One region of the Paenibacillus sp. FSL P2-0173 genome, then DNA from elsewhere that is predicted to be linked to it. Evidence: predicted binding sites of a transcription regulator. Region 1 holds the regulator's gene; each other region holds the start of a gene.
The links. Region 1 encodes Rex, which represses fermentation and respiration genes when NADH is low (regulators of the CRP and FNR family bind a similar motif). Its sites were predicted from a motif close to TTGTGAAATATTTCACAA; they were not measured.
Positions count from the first base shown of each region.

Region 2: the regulator Rex is predicted to act here: its motif matches at 2,912-2,929, upstream of MKX30_RS25825 (cytochrome ubiquinol oxidase subunit I).
Region 3: the regulator Rex is predicted to act here: its motif matches at 2,097-2,114, upstream of MKX30_RS17635 (formate/nitrite transporter family protein).

Region 1 is NZ_JBBOYK010000001.1:719,474-724,637, forward strand. It holds gene MKX30_RS03055 (hypothetical protein) at 1-345, opposite strand, end outside; gene MKX30_RS03060 (cell wall elongation regulator TseB-like domain-containing protein) at 888-1,412, opposite strand; gene MKX30_RS03065 (amidohydrolase) at 1,450-2,751, opposite strand; gene MKX30_RS03070 (redox-sensing transcriptional repressor Rex) at 2,738-3,391, opposite strand; gene dinG (ATP-dependent DNA helicase DinG) at 3,436-5,164, opposite strand, start outside.
Region 2 is NZ_JBBOYK010000007.1:164,687-169,850, forward strand. It holds gene MKX30_RS25815 (sensor histidine kinase) at 1-943, shown strand, start outside; gene MKX30_RS25820 (response regulator transcription factor) at 936-2,594, shown strand; gene MKX30_RS25825 (cytochrome ubiquinol oxidase subunit I) at 3,000-4,406, shown strand; gene cydB (cytochrome d ubiquinol oxidase subunit II) at 4,393-5,164, shown strand, end outside.
Region 3 is NZ_JBBOYK010000003.1:280,902-286,065, reverse strand. It holds gene MKX30_RS17645 (glutathione peroxidase) at 1-47, shown strand, start outside; gene MKX30_RS17640 (FAD-dependent oxidoreductase) at 439-1,800, shown strand; gene MKX30_RS17635 (formate/nitrite transporter family protein) at 2,189-3,022, shown strand; gene MKX30_RS17630 (molybdopterin-containing oxidoreductase family protein) at 3,396-5,164, shown strand, end outside.

The DNA of each region.
Region 1 (5,164 bases):
CGCTTCGGCCACAGGAAACATAGCCTCAGACCACCATTGATTCAGTGCTGAATTGGAACGATCTGCGATATCCAACTTAATGGTGCGGCTGCCAATGATGGATTGTCCTTTTTGCTTAACCACATCGACCAATCTGGCCACATCCGCCTGCGGTTTGAGATCTAGTTTCAATACAACCTGATCCTGTTTAATATCTATTTGAGCGCTTGTCACGCCTGGATATTGAGATACCAGTTTTTCCAGAGGACTTTGCATTGTAACCTGACGGTAAATGAACCATCCCCCAAATAGCAGCAAAGCTGCCAAAACTGCCGCCACAACGATAGGAACTGCACGCAATTTCAAACAACATCCTCCTCTCAAAATGTAAAACCCAGAAGAAACGGGACGAATGTCAACAAACAACCAAATTGCATGATCTTATAGTGATCAGCAATTCTTTTTTCTATCATTTTTGTCTATCACTTATAAAATATAGTATATCATAACGTATATCTAATATCGAAGGCAATGTGTGGAGGAGTTGTGATGAGGCAAAATCTTTGGTTATGGTGGAGGCGAGACGCTGCGTGTAGGATTTGATCTTACGATCGCTGTTGCCACCGGATTTTTTCGATTAGATTCTTATGGGGAAAATCCGGCGGCAAAGGCGAACGCTCCGCTTCTCCAGATTCAAATCCTCCACTCCGCTATTGCCCGCCACAAAGATGAATTTGACCTAGGAGAGAAGATGGATAGGTAAAGATGCTTCACTGGCTTTCAGCCAGCTTTACGGCATAGCAAAACTAAAAGACGTAAATACGAATTTTGTCGTATTTACGTCTTTTTCTTGAGCTTTTAATCATTTACTAGTCATTCATTCCACATTTGCCAATCCTCACACCAGCTCAGTTATTGGGCAAAGTATATTTCACACCCGTCGCTACCCCATCTGAGAAACGATAAAAGGTGTAGTAATGATGACTTCCATCATCGTAAAACAACTGCCACACATATTCGCCATTGAACACACTCGGCTGAAGCCTTACAATTTTTGCACCTGGAAGCTGCTGCTGAATTATTGCCGTCATTTTTTGCTCATCGACTCCGTTCTTCAGCAACTCGGTGTGAACACCGCTATTATCTGCGGCAGGTACGTTAGGTTGTCCTTCCACTTTTTGAAAAGGAACCCACACCATTATATTTTCATTCTGTGCATTTTTCCCCTGAACCACCCAATATACCTGATCCCACACAGACTTCCATGTTTGAGTCGTGCTAACCAGACCAGCTGATTGCTTGGCCTTAATGATAGCGGCATTTTTCTCAGCCACCTGGTCTTGAGTAACATAGGAATAATACCAGAAAATGCTGACCAGGATCAGTATCACGGCCAAAATGGCGACCGCTATCCATTTTTTCTTATTTTTCAAACCTGTGCTTCCTCTCTAAGGGGATGTGACACCTAAATTAGCGCGACAGCAGCCCTTCAAAGGCGGCTTGTGCCTCATGTTTGATACGTTCCTCGTCCATAGTCAGGCATTCGCCGTTTTTCACAACCTGGCGACCGTCTACCCACACATGAGCCACGTCCTTGGCGCTTGCAGAGTATACCGCATGGGAAATAAGATCTGTACGCGGCAAGAAATGTGCCTGATTCAGATCCAACGCGATAAAGTCAGCCTTGTTGCCCGCTGCCAACGCTCCTACTTCTTTTAAACCAATCGACTTTGCACCGTATTCTGTTGCCAGACGCAGCGCTTCACTTGCAGGAACTGCCGTAGGGTCACCGGATACACCCTTGTGAATAAGTGCCGCCAGACGCATTTCCTCGAACATATCCAGGTTATTATTGCTGGCAGGACCATCCGTTCCGAGAGAAACAGTAACCCCTGCACGCAGCAATTCAGGCACTCTTGCCACACCACTTGCCAGCTTCAAGTTGCTACCCGGATTGTGCGAAACCGCTACACCACGTTCAGCCAGTAAAGCTATTTCTTCGTCGTTCAAATGAACGCCATGGGCAATAAGCGAAGGACGGGAGAAAAAGCCAAGCTTATCCAAATGTGCAACTGGACGCAAACCGTAGTCGCGTACGTTTTGCTCCACTTCGGCGATCGTCTCAGACATGTGCGTATGCAGTGGCAAGTCCAGATCATGCGCTGCTTGTACGAATTTTTCAATAAACGCAGGTGGACATGTGTATGGCGCGTGCGGAGACATCATCGTTGTAATACGCCCGTCTGCTTTACCATGCCAGTTACGCGCAAAAGTCACGGCCTCAGCCAGCTTGATTCGCTGTTCTTCTTCCGAGCATAGTCCAATTGCTCCACGCATCAGACTTGCACGAATACCTGACTCTTCAGCTACACGAGCCACCTCATCCATATGATCGTACATGTCCAGGAAGGTCGTTGTTCCACCTTTCAGCATTTCCAGCACAGACAAGGACGTACCCCAGTACACGTCCGTAGATGTAAACTTGGCTTCCATAGGCCACATTTTCTCCTGAAGCCATACTTGAAGTGCCAAGTCATCTCCATGCCCACGCAGCAGAGACATCGCCGCATGACCATGAGTATTAATCAGACCAGGTAAAAACAATAGCCCCTTACCATCGATCGCTTCCGTCTCTTCCTCACCCGCAGGCAAAGTTTCGCCAATATAAGTAATACGGCTATCCTCCACAATCATAAAACCATGGACTACCCCAGCTTCTGATCCATTTACGGCAAAAGAGCCGTTTTTAATCATCCATTTATTCACTGTCATATTGTGTTTCTTCCTTTCCGTCCTCCAAATAATAAGCGAGGCTAAGCAAATCAGTTGTAAAGTCTGTGGCATGAATCCGAATGTTGGCCGGTGCCTTGAGAGTAGTCGGTGCAAAGTTCAGGATCGCTCCAATTCCGCTCTCAATAAGCCTGTCAGCCACGTGCTGTGCTTCAAAATCAGGTACGGTAATAATCCCGATTCGAATGTTTTTTTCTTTCACAGTCGCTTCCAGTTCATCCATCGGTTGAACGACCAATGTATTGATCTTGGTCCCTACCTTATCCGGAAACGCATCAAATACTGCGACAATCTTCATATTGTCTTTTAAATAAGCGTTATAATTCGAAAGGGCTTGCCCCAGATTACCCGCACCGACCAATACGACATTAATTTGCTGGTCGATTTTCAGGATATGGCGTATTTTCTCAATTAGATAAGAAACATCATAACCGATACCCTTCCGACCAAAATCTCCAAAATAGGCGAGATCTTTACGGATTTGGGCCGGGTTCAAATCTAGCCTCTGTCCCAACTCTTGAGAAGAGACCGTAGCCACCTCCCGTTTGTGAAGTGCATTCAGATAACGTAAATATACGGGTAACCTCCGTACGACAGCCTCTGAAATTTTATCTGATTTCATACTTGCTCCCCCTAATTGTAACGAACATACTTAGTGTCCGTCCGTTATGCCTCTGTCTCCGGGGCGGATTGGAGCCATTCGGCGATGCGGGGCACCATTTGCTCCGATGGCATATGCTCCATTTTTGGTCCCGGTAACGAGTACAAAAAGTGCTTTCCGTAATAGGATTCGATCACACGCGTATCGTAAACGATAACGACCCCGTGGTCGCTCGCTGTACGTACTAACCGACCAAATCCCTGTTTGAAGCGAATGACCGCTTGTGGTACAGACAGCTTCATAAATGGATTCTTCTTCTGCTGCTGAAGCAGCTCGCTTTTTGCCTCCAGCAACGGGTGATTCGGCGGTTGAAACGGCAAGCGAACAATGGCCAGACAAGTCAGAGCCTTTCCTGGAATATCGACGCCTTCCCAGAAGCTGCTGGTTCCCAGCAATACAGAAGCTTTGGCTTCCTGAAAACGGCGGGTTAGCTTGCTGCGACTCCCACTGTCCACACCTTGTCCCAGCACAGTAATTTCGCTGGATGCTAAGGCCTCTTTGAGCGGCTCATACACTTGCCGGAGCATCCGATAGGAAGTAAACAGAACGAGCATTCTCCCCCGCGTCGCCTGAGCAGTCGCTCCTAGAGAGCTAACGAGCATATCTACAAAGTGTGCATCTCCTACACTGCCCTTCACGCTTGGGAAATCCCGTGGAATGACCAGCAACACCTGATCCCTGTAATTAAAGGGTGACGGGAGCTGCGAAGTCATCAGCCGCTCTTGATCTGCGGCCTCCTGCAAGCCGAGCTGATCGATCATGTACTGAAACGACTTATCTACCGATAAGGTAGCAGACGTCAGAATAATGCTTCTTTTTTTGTCAAAAAACATTTCTTTCAACTGGCGGCTCACATCGACGGGCACCGCATAAAATTGCAATGATTTACTACGGAATTGCCCACTCGCTTCGAGCCAGTATACGGTTGTTTCATCATCGAGTCGGATAAAAAAGCGCAAATTTTCTCGGATTCCCGCCAAATCCTTGAGCAGACCCGTGATATCTGTAATAAGGCTATCTGCCGCATAATCGTCATGTTCTTCCTTGACGTCCAGCATCAGCTTGTCGCCCTTGCGCAAAATTTCGCTCATCGTTACATATAGCTGATTTTCCAAAGCACCCGCCTGATCCCACTTTGCAGGCTTGGCCGAAGGTTTGAGACGGGAAGAAAACTGTCCTGTTTCACCCGGTGTCGCATCGCTTCGCTCTGGCAACATGCCAAACAGCTTGTCGCTTAGCAGGTCCCAAGTTTCCTTAACCTCTAACACGAGCGGATACATCTGGTCGATGGTTGAAGCCCAATCCGCCGACTTCTCGTGCCCCGATTTTGCCAACTGTTGACGAAGTGAAGGCAGTTGTCCATTCTTGCTGTCTTTGAACAGTCGCGTCAGTGTATGCACGAGTGTGAAATATTTCATATGCATACCTAGGTGCTTACCAGCTACTTCCTCCAGGTGATGGGCTTCATCAATCACCAGATGTTCATAGCTCGGCAACAACTGGTGACTGGCTTTGACGTCTGTGAACAACTTAGAGTGATTCGTAATAACGACATCCGCTATCCCTGCTTCATGGCGTGCACGATGATAATAACATTTGCGGAACCATGGACAAGAACGACCAAGACAGGACTCTGAATCACTCGCCACCGTTTCCCAGAAATCCCCTCCACGGTTGCTCAGATTCAGTTCTTCATCATCACCGGTTTCTGTTAGCGTCAACCAGACGATCATC
Region 2 (5,164 bases), on a different contig from region 1:
GGAGCATATTGTACAGGGAGCCAACCGAATTAGCTTGATTGGTGCTCTATGTGTTCTTGCGGTGCTGGTTATGGCACTGATTCTGATCACCATCATTTCCTGGCTGATTACCAAACGCCTACAGCGGTTGAGCTATGAACTGGGTAAGGTAGCCGCGGGCGATTTTCATGTGGTATCGAGTGTGGAGGGAAGGGACGAGATCGGGGATTTATCCCGCCGTTTCAACTATATGGTGAACAGTATTCGCCAACTCATGGCGCAGGTCTATGAGACGAGTGAGCATAACAACAGACTGGAATTGGCACAAAAGGATATCAAGCTAAAAATGATGGCTAGCCAAATTAATCCGCATTTTCTGTTTAATGCGTTAGAATCCATTCGAATGAAAGCACATCTGAATGGGGAAGCGGAAATTGCAACGACGGTGCGTTTGCTTGGCAGGCTGATGCGCCGGAATCTGGAGATTGGCAGTGGTAAAACGACGGTACTACAGGAGCTGGATATGGTGCGATCCTATTTACAAATTCAGCAGTTCAGATTTGGAAATCGTTTGATTTATGAAGTGAATTTGGAAGAAAGCGCGACGGACCTGTCGATTCCTCCCTTAATCATACAACCGCTGGTGGAAAATGCAGTCATTCATGGCCTGGAAAATAAGGAAGAGCCAGTTACCGTGAAGGTAGATATTGCAATAGAACGAAGAGAGCTAAAAATTAAAGTAGAAGATGATGGGATTGGCATGGAAGCTGGGCAACTGACCCGTCTGCTAGCTCGGATCAGGGGGACGGAAGAGCCGGAAGGAAGCAGTATTGGCCTGCGTAATGTACATCAACGTCTAACATTGATGTACGGCGAACGTTATGGACTGCATATTGAAAGCGCATTACAAGAAGGAACAACCGTATACTTTTCCATACCAAGGGGGGAAGAGTCGAATGTATAAAGCAATGATTGTAGATGATGAGCCTGCGATTCGTGAAGGATTGTCCTCCATTATTGACTGGGGGAATTGTGGCTTCCGTATTGTCGATACGGCAGGGAACGGACGCGAGGCTCTGGATAAGTTCGGAGAGCATCGACCGGAGCTGGTCATTGTAGATATTCGTATGCCCGGGATGAGTGGGCTGGAGGTCATACGAAGCATACGTGAAAAGAACGGAGAGCCGTTTCACTTTCTCATATTAAGCGGATATGCAGACTTTGATTATGCACGGCAAGCCATGGGCTTCGGGGTGGATGGCTACCTACTGAAGCCAGTTGATGAGGAAGAAATGACGACAGAGTTGAAACGGGTACGGCAAAACATTGAGGACGAGAAAGAAGATGGCAAATGGGGAAGTCCGCCTTCCCATGAGCGTAATTGGATCGAAGCACTATTGTTTCCGGTTCATCAAGAGCATGCTCGTAATGCTGTGGAAAGCAGCGATTCTCTTCACAGAGCATCCAAGCAAGCTGAACATCAAAGCGGTAACGGAAAACATGGACAACAGCCCGTGTTACCAGCGTTGGACTGGAGTAGCTATCAGGTTATTCTGCTGGATTTACGTATACCTGACTGGGATCGGCAAGCTCGGCTGGCGGCAGCAAAGCAGCGGCTAACAGAATTGTGCCATGAGCAGGGCAGAGGTATCGTGTTTGAGGCTGGAATATATATGGGTCTTTTGCTTCCCGCCACGTTAAAAACGGAGAAAGATGCTGTTCAGTTACTGGCTGCTTGGCGACAGGAGCTAAAGCCGTGGGCAAAGGAAATTTATGTGGCTGCCGGTGATCCTGTAGCCATTCTTAACGACATTCCTAGGTCTTTTGAGCAGGCACTACGATTGTTAGAACGTACGTTTTTGTTCCGGGCAGAAAGAGCCATGCTTTCCGGAGACCTACACGAATTGGAGACAGTCGAGACTGAAAGGAGTGGAGCGTCTGATAGTGCCACAGATGATCCCATACGTTATGCAGAAAAGCTGTACTATGCGCTAGATATGGCTAATAGTGAAGCTGCAACCCGTGTCATTAAGGAAATGGAAGGGCAATTTCCACGGATTTATCGCACAGAATCTGCAATCAAGGCGGCGTTCGCCCAAACATTCACACTGGCGTTGAACAAGTATGCAGCCGGACAGGATCACAGCCGAACCGTGCTAGAGGAGCACTCCAGCTTTATAACCGATGTATATGCTTATTCCACATTGGGCGAGCTGGTGGATCACTCGCTGGAGCATGTGTTGCAATGGATTGGCCAGACTGATCCTAGTGGCAAGGACATCATCATGAAACAAATGATTGACTTTATACATAGTCATTATGATGAAAATTTGCGACTGGAGTTACTGGCAGATATGTTCAATTATAATAGTGGCTATTTGGGCAAACTGTTCAAAAGTCATACGGGTGAGGCCTTTAATGCCTACCTGGATAAGGTGAGGATTGAGCGAGCAAGGGAATTGCTTGCACAAGGAATTAAGGTACACCAGGTGGCGGAACACGTGGGATATGCGAATGCAGATTATTTTCATAGTAAATTTAAAAAGTATGTTGGAATGTCACCTTCCTCCTACCGTAATCGGGTTCAAAAGAACGGAGGAACAGATGGCTGTTGATAGAATCCCTAGGTTTAGCGCAATGAGTCTCTCTTGCAGATGTCGGAGGTACAACCTCCGAACGAAGAGAGGCTCTTTTTTTATGGTGGATAAATGGATAGATCAATCGAAAATGTCACATTCATTATGGAGTTTAGGGCGTTTTCATCAAATGGACACCATTTTGACACGGCTTTGACACGATGTTCACATTTTCGATTCTATTTCATTTAAATTTATTCTATATAATGGGGATAATCTGAAGCCGGATCATGACAACCATGGTGAAGGTAGTTGAGTGAGTCATTTTCTAAAAAGTGACCGCTGCATATGTAAGAATGTGAATACTATCACTAATGTAGAAGACTTCAGATTACAGACACTATAAACCAATGTTAAGAGAAGTGCAGGGGGAGGAGCAACATCATGGACGTATTGGATTTGGCACGGTTGCAGTTTGCAACTACAACGATTCTTCACTTTGTTTATGTGCCGATCTCCATTGGATTGTCGTTATTGGTGGCAATTATGGAGACTATGTATGTTATCAAAAAAAATGACTTGTACAAAAAAATGGCTCAATTCTGGGGAACGTTTCTGCTGATTAACTTTGCATTGGGCGTAGTCACCGGGATTTTGCAAGAATTCCAGTTCGGGATGAATTGGTCGGACTTTTCCCGTTTTGTCGGTGATGTATTCGGTACGCCGCTGGCGATTGAAGCGCTGCTTGCATTTTTCCTGGAATCGACCTTTATCGGATTATGGGTATTCGGTTGGGAAAGATTGTCCAAAACGGTCCATTTAATCTGTATGTGGCTGGTATCTATCGGTACGATGTTATCGGCGTTGTGGATTCTAGCTGCTAATTCATTCATGCAGCGTCCAGTAGGATATGAGATTCAAAATGGACGTGCAGAAATGAAAGATTTTGCTGCTCTGTTAACGAATGAACAACTGTTATGGGAATTTCCGCATACGTTGTTTGCTGCTTTTGCAACGGGGGCATTTCTTATCGCGGGTATCAGTGCATGGAAGCTGATGCACAAAAAGAATATGGACTTTTTTAAACCTTCTTTTAAATTGAGCATTATTGTTGCCTTAATCAGTGCCATTGCTATTCCTTTGTTTGGTCATGGTCAGGCTCAATATTTAGTGAAAACACAACCGATGAAGATGGCTGCCAGTGAGGGCTTATGGGAGAACAGCGGTGACCCCGCTCCTTGGACAGTTATCGCGGGTATTGATCCTGAAAAGAAGGAAAATACCTTTGAAATTAAAGTTCCTTTTGCTCTGAGTTTTCTATCTTATAGTAAATTTTCCGGCTCTGTGCCTGGTATGAATGAGCTTCAAGCAGAATATGAAAAAACCTATGGTCCGGGCGATTATATCCCGCCAGTACGTACCACGTTCTGGAGCTTCCGTATTATGATTGCGGCGGGATGTGGCATGATTGCACTCGCTTTATACGGTGCTTACCTGACGTTCCGTAAAAAGCTGGAAGGTTCACATCGCTGGTTCTTCCGTCTTATGATATGGGGGATATCCCTTCCATTCATTGGGAATACTGCTGGTTGGATCATGACCGAAATAGGTCGCCAACCGTGGACTGTATTTGGTTTGCTTCAAACAAAAGATTCTGTTTCGCCTACGGTTGTGGCAGGAGAAGTGCTGTTCTCGTTCATCTCATTTACCACATTGTATTTAATTTTAACAGGTGTGCTGGCATTTCTGTTTTACCGTACGGCTCGCAAAGGTCCAGATATCGAGCCACATCAGCAAACGGTAATTCATGATCCATTTGCCCAAGGGGGTGACAATAATGACGCTAAATGATTTATGGTTCTTATTGATCGCAGTGTTGTTTACCGGTTTCTTTTTTCTGGAGGGCTTTGATTTTGGCGTGGGGATGGCCACGGGATTGGTACCGCGCAATGACCAACAAAAACGTTTGATGATCAATACGATTGGTCCATTTTGGGATGCCAACGAAGTGTGGCTGATTACAGCAGCAGGTGCGATGTTTGCCGCTTTCCCGCATTTTTATGCAACTATGTTCAGCGGATATTATCTGGTATTTGTCTTTATTTTGCTAGGTTTGATCTTGCGTGGAGTTTCTTTTGAGTTCCGCGGCAAGGCTGAAGGGAAATGGTGGACAGGAACGTGGGATGCCTGCATTCTGATTGGTAGCTTTCTACCGCCGATGCTGTTCGGTATGGCTTTTGCGGCTTTGGTGAAAGGTGTACCTATTCAGCAAAACATGGATTTGAAAGCTGGATTTTCCGATGTGTTCAATGGATACACCGTATGGATTGGACTGACAGTGGTCGGAATGTGCCTAATGCATGGGCTGACGTTCATTTCCCTGCGGACGATTGGAGAAGTACGGGATCGTGCTCGCGTGATTGCGTCCAAATTTCTTCCGGTATTGGGCATTTTACTCGCTGGCATGGTGGTATGGACTTATTTTGCAACGGATTTATTTGCACGTCGCGGTCCCTTTATGTATGCTGCGGTAGCAGTGGGAATTGTCGCCTATGTGCTGACGTGGTACTTCCTGAAGCAGCGCCGCGAAGGATGGGCCTTCGGGATGA
Region 3 (5,164 bases), on a different contig from region 1:
AGGAGTCACCAGAAGCGATGAAAGCAGCTATTGAGCAATTGCTATAGTAGCTTCGCTTTAATTCCAACGTATATGTTTAAAAAGGGTCTGATTTCCGGAATGTCTCCGGGAAACGGACCTTTTTTGTTCTCTACATATGCATTTGTCTAAGGTGTGTTGCATCATGTGAAGGTCGATTCCAAGGGCATAATCAGGAGGCTTACAGGGAAAACTGGATGGAGCAAAGAAACATTTCAGCAAACGACTGAACTCGTATATCCTTTCTTTTTTAAATGTGGACAAATTGTGAATATCTTAAAAAGCTATTGTAATGTGAAAAATATCACACTATAATAAGCACATGAAGTGAAATAAATCACAAACACTAACGAGCTGTTTACGTGAAACTATTCACAATTATTATACATTTTATGCCCACACACCAAGGAGGAATTTAACATGAAAGTAGCAGTTATCGGATGTACACACGCAGGCACGGCAGCTATCGTCAACACAGCTAAATGTTATCCAGATGCCGAAATTACCGTTTATGAGCGTAATGATAATATTTCATTCTTATCTTGTGGTATTGCTCTGTACGTAGGTGGTGTCGTCAAAGATCCGCACGGACTGTTTTATTCGTCTCCAGATCAACTGGCTGACTTGGGTGTAGAGACCAAGATGCTTCATGAGGTAACGAGTGTGGATACGGCAGGCAAGACGCTGCATGCACGTAATCTCCAAACAGGTGAAGAATTTACAGACACATTTGATAAATTAATTGTGACCACAGGATCATGGCCTATTATTCCGAAGCTGGAAGGCATTGAACTTGATCATATTTTGCTCTGTAAAAACTATAATCATTCGAATGATATCATTGAGAAAGCCCAGCATGTACAGAACATTACAGTTGTCGGAGCTGGATACATTGGTGTTGAACTGGTAGAAGCTTTCCAAATGAACGGTAAAAATGTAACACTGATCGACAGTGCTGATCGTATATTGAATAAGTATTTGGACCATGAGTATACAGACCGGATTGAAAGTTCCCTGAAGGAGCATGGCATTAAGCTGGTACTTGGCGAGACGGTGAGTCGTTTTGAGGGTACGAACGGTAAGGTAAGTAAAGTCGTGACCTCTAAAGGAGAATATGAAACAGAGCTTGTTATTCTCTGCATCGGTTTCCGACCTCAAACGGATCTGCTCAAAGGTCAGGTAGATATGTTGCCTAACGGTGCGATCATTGTGGATAACTATATGCAAAGTAGCTGCCCGGACGTGTTTGCAGCAGGTGACAGCTGTGCAATCCGCTATAATCCGACAGGCAAAACGGCTTATATCCCTTTGGCAACCAACGCAGTTCGTATGGGTACGCTGGTAGCACGTAATCTGGTACAACCAACCATTGCCTACATGGGAACCCAAGGAACTTCGGGTATCAAAATTTACGAAGACAATATTGCAGGAACAGGCATGACGGAAGCGGCGGCAACGGACGAAGGCATGACTGTAGAAGCTGTAACCATTGAAGACAGCTACCGGCCTGAATTTATGCCAACCTCCGAAAAGGTATTACTGAAAGTGGTATATGAGCAGGAGACACGGAGAATTTTGGGGGCACAAATTATGTCGAAGGTGGATTTGACGCAATCCATTAACACGCTATCCGTAGCCATTCAAAATCATATGACTATTGACCAGTTGGCCTTTGTCGATTTCTTCTTCCAGCCGCATTATAACAAGCCTTGGAATTTCCTGAACGCAGCAGGTTTACAAGCATTGCCTACAATATCCGAACGGAACCCAGTTACTGTATAATTCGGTTTGTCTGTGACATTGTTCATAAGTTTGTCAACAATCTGAGACGTATGGACGAATCCTTATAGTACAATATAGAGTAGCATAAGGATTAGGGGGTAAGTAGCTTATGGATTTGTTTTATATCCTTTTTCTTGTAGTCGTAGCGCTGGTAGGCCTCGGTGGAGTTATTTGGTTCTTGAGAGCAGTTGAAAAGGAAGAATACAACTAAATGCAAAGCGCGTAGTAGCGCAGTAGATGTAATAATACAGAAAAGACAGTCCTTTTTCCAAGGGCTGTTTTTTTAATGCTTGATAAAGTGATTTTTTTCACAAACATAATCACTGATTTTAAATAAAATATGAAAGAAGAACATTTTAGTGAAAAGATATTAAAGGAGCGGGGACATATGGCGAGCTATAAACCGGGGCAAATTGCCGAAAAGACGGTGGAAACAGGAGTGGCCAAGGCGAACAACCCGTGGACTGTGGCGGTGGTACTGGGATTTTTGGCAGGTGCATTTATTGCACTCGGGTTTTTGCTGGATATACGTGTTATTGCAAGTGCGCCTAAAGAATGGGGGAGCATTGCCACCTTTATTGGAGCTGCGGTGTTCCCTGTAGGTCTGGTATTAGTTTTGATCGCCGGCGGAGAATTGCTGACCGGCAATATGATGGCGGTCCCTTTGGCGAGATGGGCAGGACGGATTAAGACAGGGGCCATGCTTCGTAATTTGGCGATTATTACGCTCAGTAATTTTGCGGGTGCGTTATTCGTTGCATTTTTCTTTGGCCATGTGCTGGGTTTGACAGAAACGGGCCCTTACCTGGACAAAGTGGTGGATATGGCAGGACATAAGCTACATGAAAGCTTTTTGCAGTCTTTTATATCGGGTATAGGATGTAACTGGCTCGTAGCACTGGCTGTATGGCTGGCTTATAGCACAGACTCAATTGGCGGCAAAATTATGGGGATTTGGTTCCCGACCATGGCCTTTGTCGCTATTGGATTTCAGCACGTTGTTGCCAATATGTTTCTCATTCCGGCGGCTATTTTTGCAGGCCACTTTTCATGGGCAGATTATGTTATGAACTTCATTCCGGTCTGGCTGGGGAATTTGGTAGGAGGTAGCCTGTTTGTGGCTGGAGCCTACTGGTTGGCCTATTTAAAAAAGCCTCAAGCCAACGCACATCCAGTGAATGAATCTCCAACCACTTCTTCGGTTGCACATCAAATCCGTTGAGTGATCCTGCTTAATTACGGCACTTTAAACAGCAATAAACAAAGCAAATCCGCCATGACAGGCCCGGGGGAACGAAACCTGTCATGGCGGATTTTTTTGGGAGTGGTCCATGATTTGGCATGGAGGATGAGTGTGCTCTCGTCCCATAATGCCTTGATCTCTTTTACCCTCGGTAAGATATGATGAAACAGGATGTCGAAAAAAATTATGATTCTTAAAAAAATCCGTTTTGCTCTATGCAGCAGACGGATTTTTTTAATATTTTGGAGAGCGGCTGTGTGGGAAAATCCTTCTCTTGCCATAGGCCAAAGCTGTGGATATGATAAGATCAGTGTAATTTTTGGAAACGGTAACGGAAAGGAGCATCAACACTATGGATCATCGCAATAGCGCGCCTCCTGAGGCCACGCTTCAACAAGACTTACAGAGGGGACAGCGGATGACGGAGCAGCAGGACGGTATTTTTCCGGCTGTATGCCCGTTAGATTGCCCGGATACGTGTGGGCTCCTGCTTCACAAGGAAAATGGAAAGATAGTCAAGGTCACTGGGAACCCGGATCATCCTATTACCAAAGGCGCTATTTGTAACAAAGTTCGCAATATGACGGAGCGGGTATATGATCCTGATCGGGTGCTCTATCCGTTGAAACGTATAGGCCCCAAAGGAGAAGGGAAGTTTGAACGAATTAGCTGGGAGGAAGCGGTCGATACCATTACAGGTCGATTCAAGGAGCTGATACGTACGGACGGATCGGAATCTATTCTCCCCTACAGCTTTTATGGCAATATGGGCGTATTGAGTGTGGATGGAATGGATCGCCGATTTTTTAATGCGCTGGGTTCAAGCCAACTGGATCAGACGATTTGCAGCGTGGCTGGGAATGAAGGCTGGGCATCCGTTATGGGCTTTAAGGGCGGCACCAGCCCGGAGGACACGGAGGATGCAGACCTCATTATTGTGTGGGGTGGAAATGTCATTAGCACCAACATGCATCAGGTCGTTTTGGCTGAGAAGGCACGTAAAAAGGGTGCTAAGGTGGTCGTTATTGACGTTCATCGCAACCGGACGGCGCAATGGGCGGATTGGTTCATTCCGTTATATCCGGGGACGGATACGGCGCTCGCGCTGGGTGTTATGAATGTGCTGTTCGCTCAGGGACTGACGGACGACGAATTTTTACATCGCTACACGGTAGGCCATGAGGAACTGCGCGAGCATGTTAAGACATATACACCAGAGCGAGTTTCGCGGATTACCGGCGTGCCGGAAGCAGATATTATCCGTTTAGCGGAAATGTACGGAACTGCGCGAGCAGCGTATATCAATATAGGTAATGGGCTTCAGCATCATGATAATGGCGGTATGAACGTACGTGCGGTTACATGCTTGCCTGCGCTCACTGGACAATGGCTAAAGCACGGCGGGGGAGCGTCACGCTCTAATGGCGCTTATGGCAAATTTAACGGCGCCAATCTGGCGCGTCCTGATCTGCGACAGAACCCGGATGCCCGGGTGATCAACATGAACCGGATCGGAGAAGCGCTGCTACAGAAGGAACAGCCGATTAAGGCGTTATTTGTATACTGCAGTAACCCGGTAGTTGTAGCTCCCGATTCGGAACGGGTGACTGAAGGATTTGAACGAGAGGATTTGTTCACAGTCGTACATGACCTGTTTCTTACGGATACGGCCCGTTATGCCGATATTGTGCTGCCTGCAGCGTCTTCCTTTGAGGGTACAGACCTATATAAATCCTACTGGCATCACTATGTCCAGATGCAGGAACCCGTCATTGCTCCACTCGGGGAAAGCAAAAGCAATTATGAGCTGTTTAGCCTGCTCGGACGGGCTATGGGCTTTGACGAAGCTGCCTTTACGGAAAGTGAAGCGGACATGATCGCAGGCGCGCTGGATAATCCAACGAACCCTTATCTCAACGGTGTAACCTTGGAAGCCTTAAAGAAGTCACCTTTTGTAAAGCTCGATATGTCGCCAAAGGCCACTTATTTGGATCGTCTAACCACGCCTTCAGGCAAGATTGAGCTATATTCGGAAAAAATGAAACAAGCAGGTCTGCCCGCGATGCCTTCATATGTGCCGCTGATTGAGGGGTATGATGGAGAGCATCGACCGCAAGCGGA